Regions from separate parts of the Anaerobacillus sp. 63XJN7_5_ISO-PGPR-S23-430 genome, predicted to be linked through region 2. Evidence: riboswitches for the same ligand, from Rfam matches in the RefSeq annotation. Region 2 holds a riboswitch; each other region holds the start of a gene.
What was found. A riboswitch is a leader RNA that binds a small molecule or an ion and turns the genes downstream of it on or off. The one in region 2 is predicted to bind cyclic di-GMP.
Positions count from the first base shown of each region.

Region 1: linked by a shared signal. The riboswitch ahead of AC0VYJ_RS20540 (anti-repressor SinI family protein) and the one ahead of AC0VYJ_RS11205 (anti-repressor SinI family protein) in region 2 are both predicted to bind cyclic di-GMP.
Region 3: linked by a shared signal. The riboswitch ahead of AC0VYJ_RS06130 (HD-GYP domain-containing protein) and the one ahead of AC0VYJ_RS11205 (anti-repressor SinI family protein) in region 2 are both predicted to bind cyclic di-GMP.
Region 4: linked by a shared signal. The riboswitch ahead of AC0VYJ_RS02395 (amidase) and the one ahead of AC0VYJ_RS11205 (anti-repressor SinI family protein) in region 2 are both predicted to bind cyclic di-GMP.

Region 1 is NZ_CM149686.1:3,999,387-4,001,585, reverse strand. Features, by position in the region: gene AC0VYJ_RS20555 (hypothetical protein) at 1-210, shown strand, start outside; gene AC0VYJ_RS20550 (DUF5658 family protein) at 239-376, shown strand; gene AC0VYJ_RS20545 (helix-turn-helix domain-containing protein) at 567-902, opposite strand; gene AC0VYJ_RS20540 (anti-repressor SinI family protein) at 1,016-1,135, opposite strand; cyclic di-GMP riboswitch class I at 1,158-1,258, opposite strand; gene AC0VYJ_RS20535 (hypothetical protein) at 1,472-1,765, shown strand; gene AC0VYJ_RS20530 (GntR family transcriptional regulator) at 1,919-2,199, shown strand, end outside.
Region 2 is NZ_CM149686.1:2,083,939-2,086,137, reverse strand. Features, by position in the region: gene AC0VYJ_RS11210 (glycine--tRNA ligase) at 1-612, opposite strand, end outside; gene AC0VYJ_RS11205 (anti-repressor SinI family protein) at 994-1,131, opposite strand; cyclic di-GMP riboswitch class I at 1,157-1,245, opposite strand; gene AC0VYJ_RS11200 (hypothetical protein) at 1,471-1,701, shown strand; gene AC0VYJ_RS11195 (thioredoxin family protein) at 1,734-2,048, opposite strand; gene egtD (L-histidine N(alpha)-methyltransferase) at 2,126-2,199, opposite strand, start outside.
Region 3 is NZ_CM149686.1:1,125,341-1,127,539, reverse strand. Features, by position in the region: gene AC0VYJ_RS06135 (FAD-dependent oxidoreductase) at 1-995, opposite strand, end outside; cyclic di-GMP riboswitch class II at 1,131-1,214, shown strand; gene AC0VYJ_RS06130 (HD-GYP domain-containing protein) at 1,226-1,867, shown strand; gene sda (sporulation histidine kinase inhibitor Sda) at 1,926-2,093, shown strand.
Region 4 is NZ_CM149686.1:451,067-453,265, forward strand. Features, by position in the region: gene AC0VYJ_RS02390 (HelD family protein) at 1-581, shown strand, start outside; cyclic di-GMP riboswitch class I at 746-832, shown strand; gene AC0VYJ_RS02395 (amidase) at 875-1,777, shown strand; gene AC0VYJ_RS02400 (YwbE family protein) at 1,833-2,027, opposite strand; gene ytzI (YtzI protein) at 2,005-2,184, opposite strand.

The DNA of each region.
Region 1 (2,199 bases), 1.9 Mb from region 2:
AAAATCATTGCGGTTGATAAACAGATCGCCAAACTCTACATCAATGACGAATATAAAGGGAAGTGCGATTTATCTTTTATTCTAGAGAAAATCCACGGACTTGAAAATAAAGAACAAGACATCAAAGGAATAATCCGAGATGAACAGAAAATGTACGATGAACTTAGGGAGATTATACAAAACCAAAATATATCGTCTCATTATGAATAAAGGGAAAACGTAGGAGCAGTTTTTTGTTATTTATTTAGCATGGATTAACGCTCTTGATGGATTTATCACATATTGTGGAGTTCAAAATGGATGGATCGGAGAAGTGAATCCATTAATGCGAATGCTATTTCAAATGGATCCACTTGTTATCCTAATGTATAAATAGGTTTGTCTCTTTTTTTGATCGCCTTACTTTTAAAATTTCATCACTTTAAATCCGGTTTAATACGGATTTTATTAATCGTGGCTTCAACATTATATTCTTTCATATTGTGTATCCACGGCTATTAGGTATATATCCTGTTAACTAAATAGATAAGAGCCTACTGGAAGATGTCGGCTCTTAAAAAAACAATTTATTGATCAGATCCCTGTTTGGCACGCCACTTATTAAACTCCAGAAACTCCCTGAACTGGTCCTTACTTATACCAGACTCCATTGCTTCTTTAACGATCTTTTTCCATTCCGAGTCTAACTCACTCTGATGAATAGGATCATCTCCCTGAAGTAGTACCTCTACCGAAACATCAAGAACATTAGATATTTTATCTAGGAATTGGATAGAGGGATTTGATTGTATATTTCGTTCAATTGAACTCAGATATGACTTGGCCACATTCGCACGTTCCGCTAATTCTGAAAGAGATAACCCTTTGCGTAAACGATACTTCTTTACTTCTTCACCTATCACGTGTATCCCTCCGATGCTTCGACAAAATTCTTTGATTGTATGTAATTATACCAGTATGTTATTGTTCCGTAAATAGAACGAAAGCGGCGTCCGTTCCGCCGCTTTCGTTCAGGTTACATTCCCTCATTTTTGAGAAACGCTTTGATTTCAGAAATTTTGATGCCCAATTCCTTCGCTTCTTTCATTAATTTAATCCATTCCTCGTCCAGATTTTCTTCCGTATGTACGCCCATGTAACTCCTCCTTAAACTCTTTCCAGGTAGTTCAGCCATCATAGAAGCCTTCTATCAACAAGCTTCCTTAGATCTGTTTACTTTGCGCCCACTTTTTTTCAAAAATGGTTGCCCTTTTCTGGAGGATACTTTGTACGATCCATCATATATTTATGAAAATCCTACTATTATAATAGGCCATTAAACCTACGAAATGTGTTGTAATTTGTAAAAAATATCAAAAATATATGACTTTTTTTGTAAATAAATAGCTTTTTTTAAATTTGGTGTTAGGAAAATACATACATCCACTTGAGATGGTCAAAATAGGACTATTACAACGATGGAGGTTTTTCTATGAAAAAGTGGATGTTGTTACTGATGACGATGTTTCTTTCCCTGAGTATTGCGGCTTGTTCGAATGCAAATGAAGAAGAAGGACCGGTAGAAGATCCCGAAATGCAAGAAGATACACCAGAAGATGAAGAGAATGTTAACGAAGACGATGGAACGATTGATCAGGAAGACGATGATACAATGAATAAGGATGGTTCAGAAGAAGGCGATAAAGATGAAGATGGTAACATGGATGAAGGGGACATGGACGACACTGAAAAGCAACCGAATGATGAAACTGAAAACCAGCAATAGGGACCTTAACGGGTCTCTTTTTTTAATTCTCTTATAATGATGTTTCAAATTATATATAATGGTATTATATATAATTTGAAACATCATTTATAAACATTTTTTACTCGTTACAATGTAAAAGCTTTTAATACTATTTGAAAAGGGTTGGGAAAAATGGAAGAACGAAAACCAAGTAAACAATCGTTAGTCTCCTTAAAGGATAAAGTTAAAAAAAATTTAAGAGATGATATTATTTTAAACAATCTAAAGCCTGGAGATCGAATAGTGGAAACAGAAGTAGCAAAGAAGTTTGGAATAAGCCAGGTTCCTGTTCGAGAGGCCTTAAGAGGATTAGAAGAAGAAGGGCTTATTCGCACGGTTAAGTATAAAGGAGCTTTCGTTACTGAAATTGATAAGGTGGAAATGTACCATATATTTTCAATGAGAGCAGAAAT
Region 2 (2,199 bases):
TCGGAAGCTTTTTCCAACTTGCGCAATACCAAAAGGCACTTTCTTACGCATAGAGCGTTGAACATTTTTAAAGTTTACAAAGATTCCCTGCGCCGTTTCTGGGCGAAGGTAAATTTCACTCGTGCTCGATTTAGTTACACCTTGATGGGTTTTAAACATAAGATCAAATTGACGAATTTCTGTGAAATCTTCACTGCCACACTCAGGGCAAGTAATATGATTTTCTTTCATCAAACGCTCCATTTCTTCAAATGAAAGGCCGTCTGCAATCATGTCCTCTTCATCAGTAGAAAGAGCGTCCTCAATTAATTTATCTGCACGATGACGTGTTTTACAGCTTTTGCAATCAATTAAAGGATCATTGAAATTACCTAAATGACCTGAAGCTTCCCACGTTTTTGGATTCATTAGAATGGCGGCATCTAGACCACTGTTATAAGGTGATTCTTGAACAAACTTCTTCCACCATGCATCTTTAATATTTTTCTTAAGTTCTACACCAAGTGGTCCATAATCCCACGTATTTGCTAGTCCACCGTAAATATCAGAACCAGGGAAAATAAATCCTCTGTGCTTTGATACTGAAACGATCTGATCCATTGAAATTGTCATGTCATTCTCTCCTTTTTTCTCAATCAATATAAAAAGCTCCCAATCCATGGACAAAAAATGTCCAGGGACGAGAGCTTATGCACCCGCGGTTCCACCCTAGTTGATGCAAATAAGGCATCCACTTTGAGAAACGTAACTCCAGACTGCCGTTTCATCAGACCTCGTTCGGGCTTCCACCGTCCCCGAATCGCTAAAGTCAAGGTTATTCTGACTACTATTTATCCTTCATAGTTAGTATGGTTTATGTATGCAATTGATATGACATATGATACAAAAAATATTGCCCTAAAGTCAAGGATTATTCATTTCACACCGTATTTGCTTTCATCAAAGCTTATCACAAAAAAACGACCTTAAAGGTCGTCATTCATTTATGTATATTCATAGATGTCGGTTTTTGTCTTGTCTTAAGAATGCCTGTACCTCTTCTTTCTTCAATCCAAGTTCCCTGGCAGCCCTCATGAGAATAACCCATTCTTGATCAAGTACCTTCTTAGGCTTAGGTTTCGCCATGGTCATTCTTTTCTCCTCCTTCTTGGGTTTTCCAGGAGGACCAGCCGTCATCGTTGGAGAACCAACATTAGACCTGTGTCTTTGCGTCCCACCCTTTAGGATGGTTTGCCCTTGTCTGGAGAATTCAGAAATGACACATTCCGACCTTAAACTTACAAAACACACAACTTTTTAGTGAATAAATGCGATTATCGAGAAGTTTGACGTTATATGCTACTAATATACCAGTTATCTGATGAAAATTCAAAATATTTTTAAATTTTCATTTCTATTTCTAACATCCTAGGATTTCACTCATATCCTAACTGTATTCCCTGAATATATTTTTCACAAAGGAAGAGTGATATGCAGAGAAATCATATTAGTACCGCCTGGAGCGGCAAACATGTTGTACTACTTCGTTGTGAACCCACCTCTAGTACCGTAAAAACCATGTATAAAAGTCTTCATGCCCCAACAGAACCATTACATCCCCATTGTAGTGAGACACTTTCTACTTACCTTAGCATTGGATATACAGTTGCATTTGTTCATTCATTAATCGACGGCTCCATTGAATATGTTCTAACAAAATAAAAGAAGGTTGCCTTCGCAACCTTCTCTTTTGTTTAGAATTGACTTAAATATTCTTTCACCTGATCTGGATTTTTGGTATTCGCACTATGCAAGTGACCAATCTTTTTGCCGTCTTTATAGACAAGAAGGCTCGGGATACCCATAACATCATTTTCCTCTGTAATTTCAGGGAATTGTTCAATATCGATTTGAGCCCATTGTTTTTCATGATGAGCATTCATTATATCATCAATAAAAAAGTCAAGGCGCTTGCAATCCGGGCACCAGTTAGCTTCATATTTTAGAATGGATACGTCATTATTGTTAATGAATGACTGATAAGAATCAGCTGTTTCAATCTTCTTCATGATTATCTCTCCTTCACCTATATCTTCATTAACAATTATATCGAAATAATCATTGAATGTCTGTAAGAAAGATTACGTTATTTCACACTAAGATAGTGCAAACTGAAAAGCTGTTCTTGATCAGTCCATGTTTTCATTGATGTGAAACCTG
Region 3 (2,199 bases), 960 kb from region 2:
ATGCGCTCCTTTTCAAACGTATCAAGAATAGCTTCATCCGCTTTCTGAAGCAGCACTGCGGCTAGCTTCCACGCTAAGTTCACCGCGTCCCCAATCCCGGTGTTCATGCCCTGTCCGCCAGCCGGGCTATGAATGTGTCCAGCATCTCCGGCAATAAAGGCACGTCCTTTTCTAAAGTGACTGCTAACGCGATGATGGACTTTGTACGTTTGGAACCAGTTCACATGCTGAATCGTTAAGCCTGTTCTCTGCTCGATCAGCGACTGGAAATCCTTGAACGCAACTGAGCTTTGATCGGTTAAATTGTGAGGAACTATTCCAATAATCCGCTCCATTCCCGTGCTTCTAACTGGCATGAACAGGTAAAAGGTGTCAGAATCTAAATACACATTTAAACTACTTTCAGATAACTGGCCAGTGTTCGCTTTAACATCCGCCACAAAAAAACGTTCCTCATACGTTCCACCTGGAAAATCAAAAGCAAGTTCTCTTCGAACGGTACTGTGTGCCCCATCACACCCGCATATATATGAAAACTCACTCCGCTCTTCCTTATTATCTTTTTTAATAACAGCTTGAACATGGTCCCCTTCATCCATAAATGAAACCAACTCTGTCTTCCATTCTACCTCAACGCCTTCGTCGGCTAATTTGTTAATTAGCAGCTGCTCGTGGTCATCTTGCGGATAGCTTAGGGCAAATGGGAAAGGACTTAATCCTTTTCCAAGATCGTGAAAATTGATGTTGGCTTTTGCTTTCATTCCTTCTCGAAATTGGATAGACTTCACTTTAATCCCCCGGTGGATGACTTCTTCTGCGAAGCCCATTTGGTTATAAAATTCTAGGGTTCTAGCGTGTACAATTAGCGCACGCGATGCTTCTCCGGGTCCCTCATTTTTCTCGATGATCCGAAATGAAACTCCATATTTCGCTAGGTGGAGTGCTAATACAAGACCCGTAGGACCTGCGCCAACAATTAGTACGTCAGAATTCATTTCCCAATCTCCTTTCATTGGCGTTCCAAATAAAAAAACTGAAAAATCAAAGAAAACAGTTAACAAATTCACCTTTTTATGGTATTTATTATATAAGTATATCCTTATGTCAAGATACCTCAGTAAGAGAACCACAAAAAAAGAGAATGCGATGAACTATCATTCTAGCCTGGGCACTTGAGTGATAGGGAGCAAGTAGTGCAACCGGCTCCTTAAAAAGGAGAATGAACATGGAAAAGTGTACATTGTACGGGCACGCTAATTTATTTTCATCACACACACTGCGAATGATGGAACTCCTAAGACGTCACGACCCTCATAGCTTTCTCCATTCAGTACAAACTACGAGCTACTTTATTGATTTCTGTTTGCATTACAATTTCCGATCACTGTTGAAACGGCGCTTTCTTGAGTCTGTTTTGCTACATGACATCGGTAAACTACTTGTCCCAACAGAAATTCTTCAAAAAAAGAGCCCACTAACCCTTTATGAGAAAGAGTATGTCGAGCGGCATCCAGAGTTTGGAATAGAGCTACTTAATGATTTTCCAGAGATTGATATTGAGCCGTCTCTTATACTAAATCATCATGAGAATAGCGATGGTACTGGCTATCCTTATCAATTACAATATGAGCAAATTCCTCGATTTGTTTCGATTCTTCGAGTCATCGATAGCTTCATTGCGATGACGTCTGATCGAGCTTATCGTCCAAAACGTTCTGACCAATCAGCCATTCATGAAATTAACGTTCATCGGAATAACTTCTATGAGCCATCCACTACCTCCTTGTTTATCTCTTATTTGGAAAAACGGCTAAAAGGGAAAAAGGTTCTGCTTCATTATTTTGATTATACCAAACGTCAAAATTAAGCAGCGCTATTCAATAACCGTTTAAACAAAACCAAATACAATAGGGAGGGCGAATAGATTGCGACTCTTATCAACTAAGGATTTACTAATTGCATTTTGTGATGCGTATACTCTTCAATTAGATGAAGCTTTTATTGAAATGTTAACGAGCGAAATCATCCGAAGAGGCATCAATCCTCCCCAAACACGTACGGAGTGTTACGAACAAATCGCCAATTTCACTTGATGAGACAGCCTCTCATGACGCTATATAAAAAAAGCTTATCTGGTCACAACTGGCCAATAAGCTTTTTTTGATGAATTCTAATTGATTTCATCTCCCTTCACAAATA
Region 4 (2,199 bases), 1.6 Mb from region 2:
GCATTCATTCATATAAGGGCATTCATAGCTGGGAAGAATTTAGAGTGCTTTTCAACGGTAAAGACCTTTATATGGAACTTGAACAAAGTTATCGATCGACTTTAGAAATTATTGAATTTGCGAATGAAGTGATAGCTCATGCGGATATACCGGTTCAACCGGCTGTGCCTGTTTTTCGAAGTGGAAAGAAAGTCGAAATAAGCAAAATAGATAAGAAGAGGCATGTTAGTAGCTTGTTAAAATCAGCTAAAGAAATGAAAGAGAGAGGTATGAATACAGTAGCGATTGTTGGTAGGAGCGAAGAGGAATGTCATGATTTGTATGACAATCTTAGTAGGTATGATGAGAAGTTGCATCTCATTACTGCGGATGATCGATCTTATGAAGGGGGACTATCAATTGTGCCAATCTATCTTACTAAAGGATTAGAATTCGATGGAGTTATATTGGCAAATGCTAACGAAGATAATTATAGTCCACATGCAACAGATGCGAAATTACTATATGTAGGATGTACAAGAGCATTGCATGAATTAAAACTCTTTTATATTGATACTCCTTCACAATTGCTACCAGTTTAATCAAACGTTTGTTTAAAGGTTACCTTTGTTATTTCATACCATGAAATGAGCGATTGTTAGTACATTCAAGTATTAGCACCATTGAGCATTTACTTCACACAATCTACAAAAAAAGCTAAACTCTTTATTATTTATTGCCGATAATAAAAGTAGTTGGAATATAAAACTGAAAAAGGCAAACCTGTTGAAAAGCAGGGACGCAAAGTTATGGGCCTGCCCGCATGAATGCGAATGGTTGCCAAACCGCCAGGCTCCTTTTTGAGCTCTGGGTTGAAAAAAAGGAGAGCGTACATGTGAAGAATGTATCGGTTGCTGTTGGAATTCTCTTTTTTATACTGGGCTTTTTTGTGCAGATAATGGTTTTGCCTGAGGGGAAAGCTGAGGCGATAGAAATGGACACTTCTCTTGCTACATGGATTTGGAACACAAGGGACATTGAAACGAAATCAAATGAGTTCCTTCAGTTTATGGAGGAGAAACAAGTAACCGATGCTTACTTGCAAATAAATCGTTCAGTAATGGCATCTTCTTATGAATCATTTATTGGAAATGCGACATCCAAAGGTATTCGTGTACATGCTCTAGATGGGGCACCAAATTGGGCTACAAGAAATGGTGCTACATATCAGGCGAACTTATTTAACTGGTTGGATTCCTATCAAGCTAATGCGACAGAGAATCAAAAGTTTAGTGGTGTTCATCTTGATATAGAACCTTATCTTCATTCTGGCTGGACGAATAGTTATCAAAAAACGATTGCTTTCTATCAAGACCGTTTATCAGATGGAAAAACTCGTGCGATGAGTCTTGGATTATCGTTTGGTGTCGACACTCCTTTTTGGTTTGACGAACAATCTTACAACAATCGGTATGGATCGGGCAATTTAGCTGAGTGGATTATTCAAACGGCGGATGTGACTACATTAATGGCTTACCGTGATCGTGCTGATGGTGCAAATGGAATTGTTGCTCTTATTAGCAATGAGATAGCTTTAGCTGAAAAATATGGCAAGAAAATCTCCGTTGGTGTAGAGACAGGGCAAACGTCAGAAGCTTCCTACATTTCATTCTTTGAAGAGGGAGAAGCAGTCATGATAAAGGAACTTCTCAAAGTAAAGACTGCATATGAGCATTCCTCTTCAGTACAAGGTTTTTCCATACATTACCTTGATAGTTGGATGGCGTTAAAACAATAATAAAGATGAACCCCCGGACTGAAAATCAGCCGGGGGTTATTTTTATGAATTCAGCTTACGATAAAATCGATTTGACGCGACCAACCTGTCCATCTTCTAGACGTACTTTGATACCATGCGGATGGGTGGGGGATTTAGTCAGGATATCTTTTACAACACCTCTTGTCGTTTTCCCTGAACGCTGATCTTGTTTCAAGACGATATCTACAGTTTTCCCTGGTTCTATATTACTTCTGTTCTGTCCGTTCATCAGTAACCTCTTTCTCTGTCGTTTCGTTATGCTGCTCCTCAGGCAACGGATCGACAGTATGTTTGACACTGTATCCTTTTGATACAGCCATTCCAAAAGCAGCGGCAATGAAAATCGTCATAATGACAACGACGATGACTGTTATCGTAATAACCATTCCCGAACTCCTTTC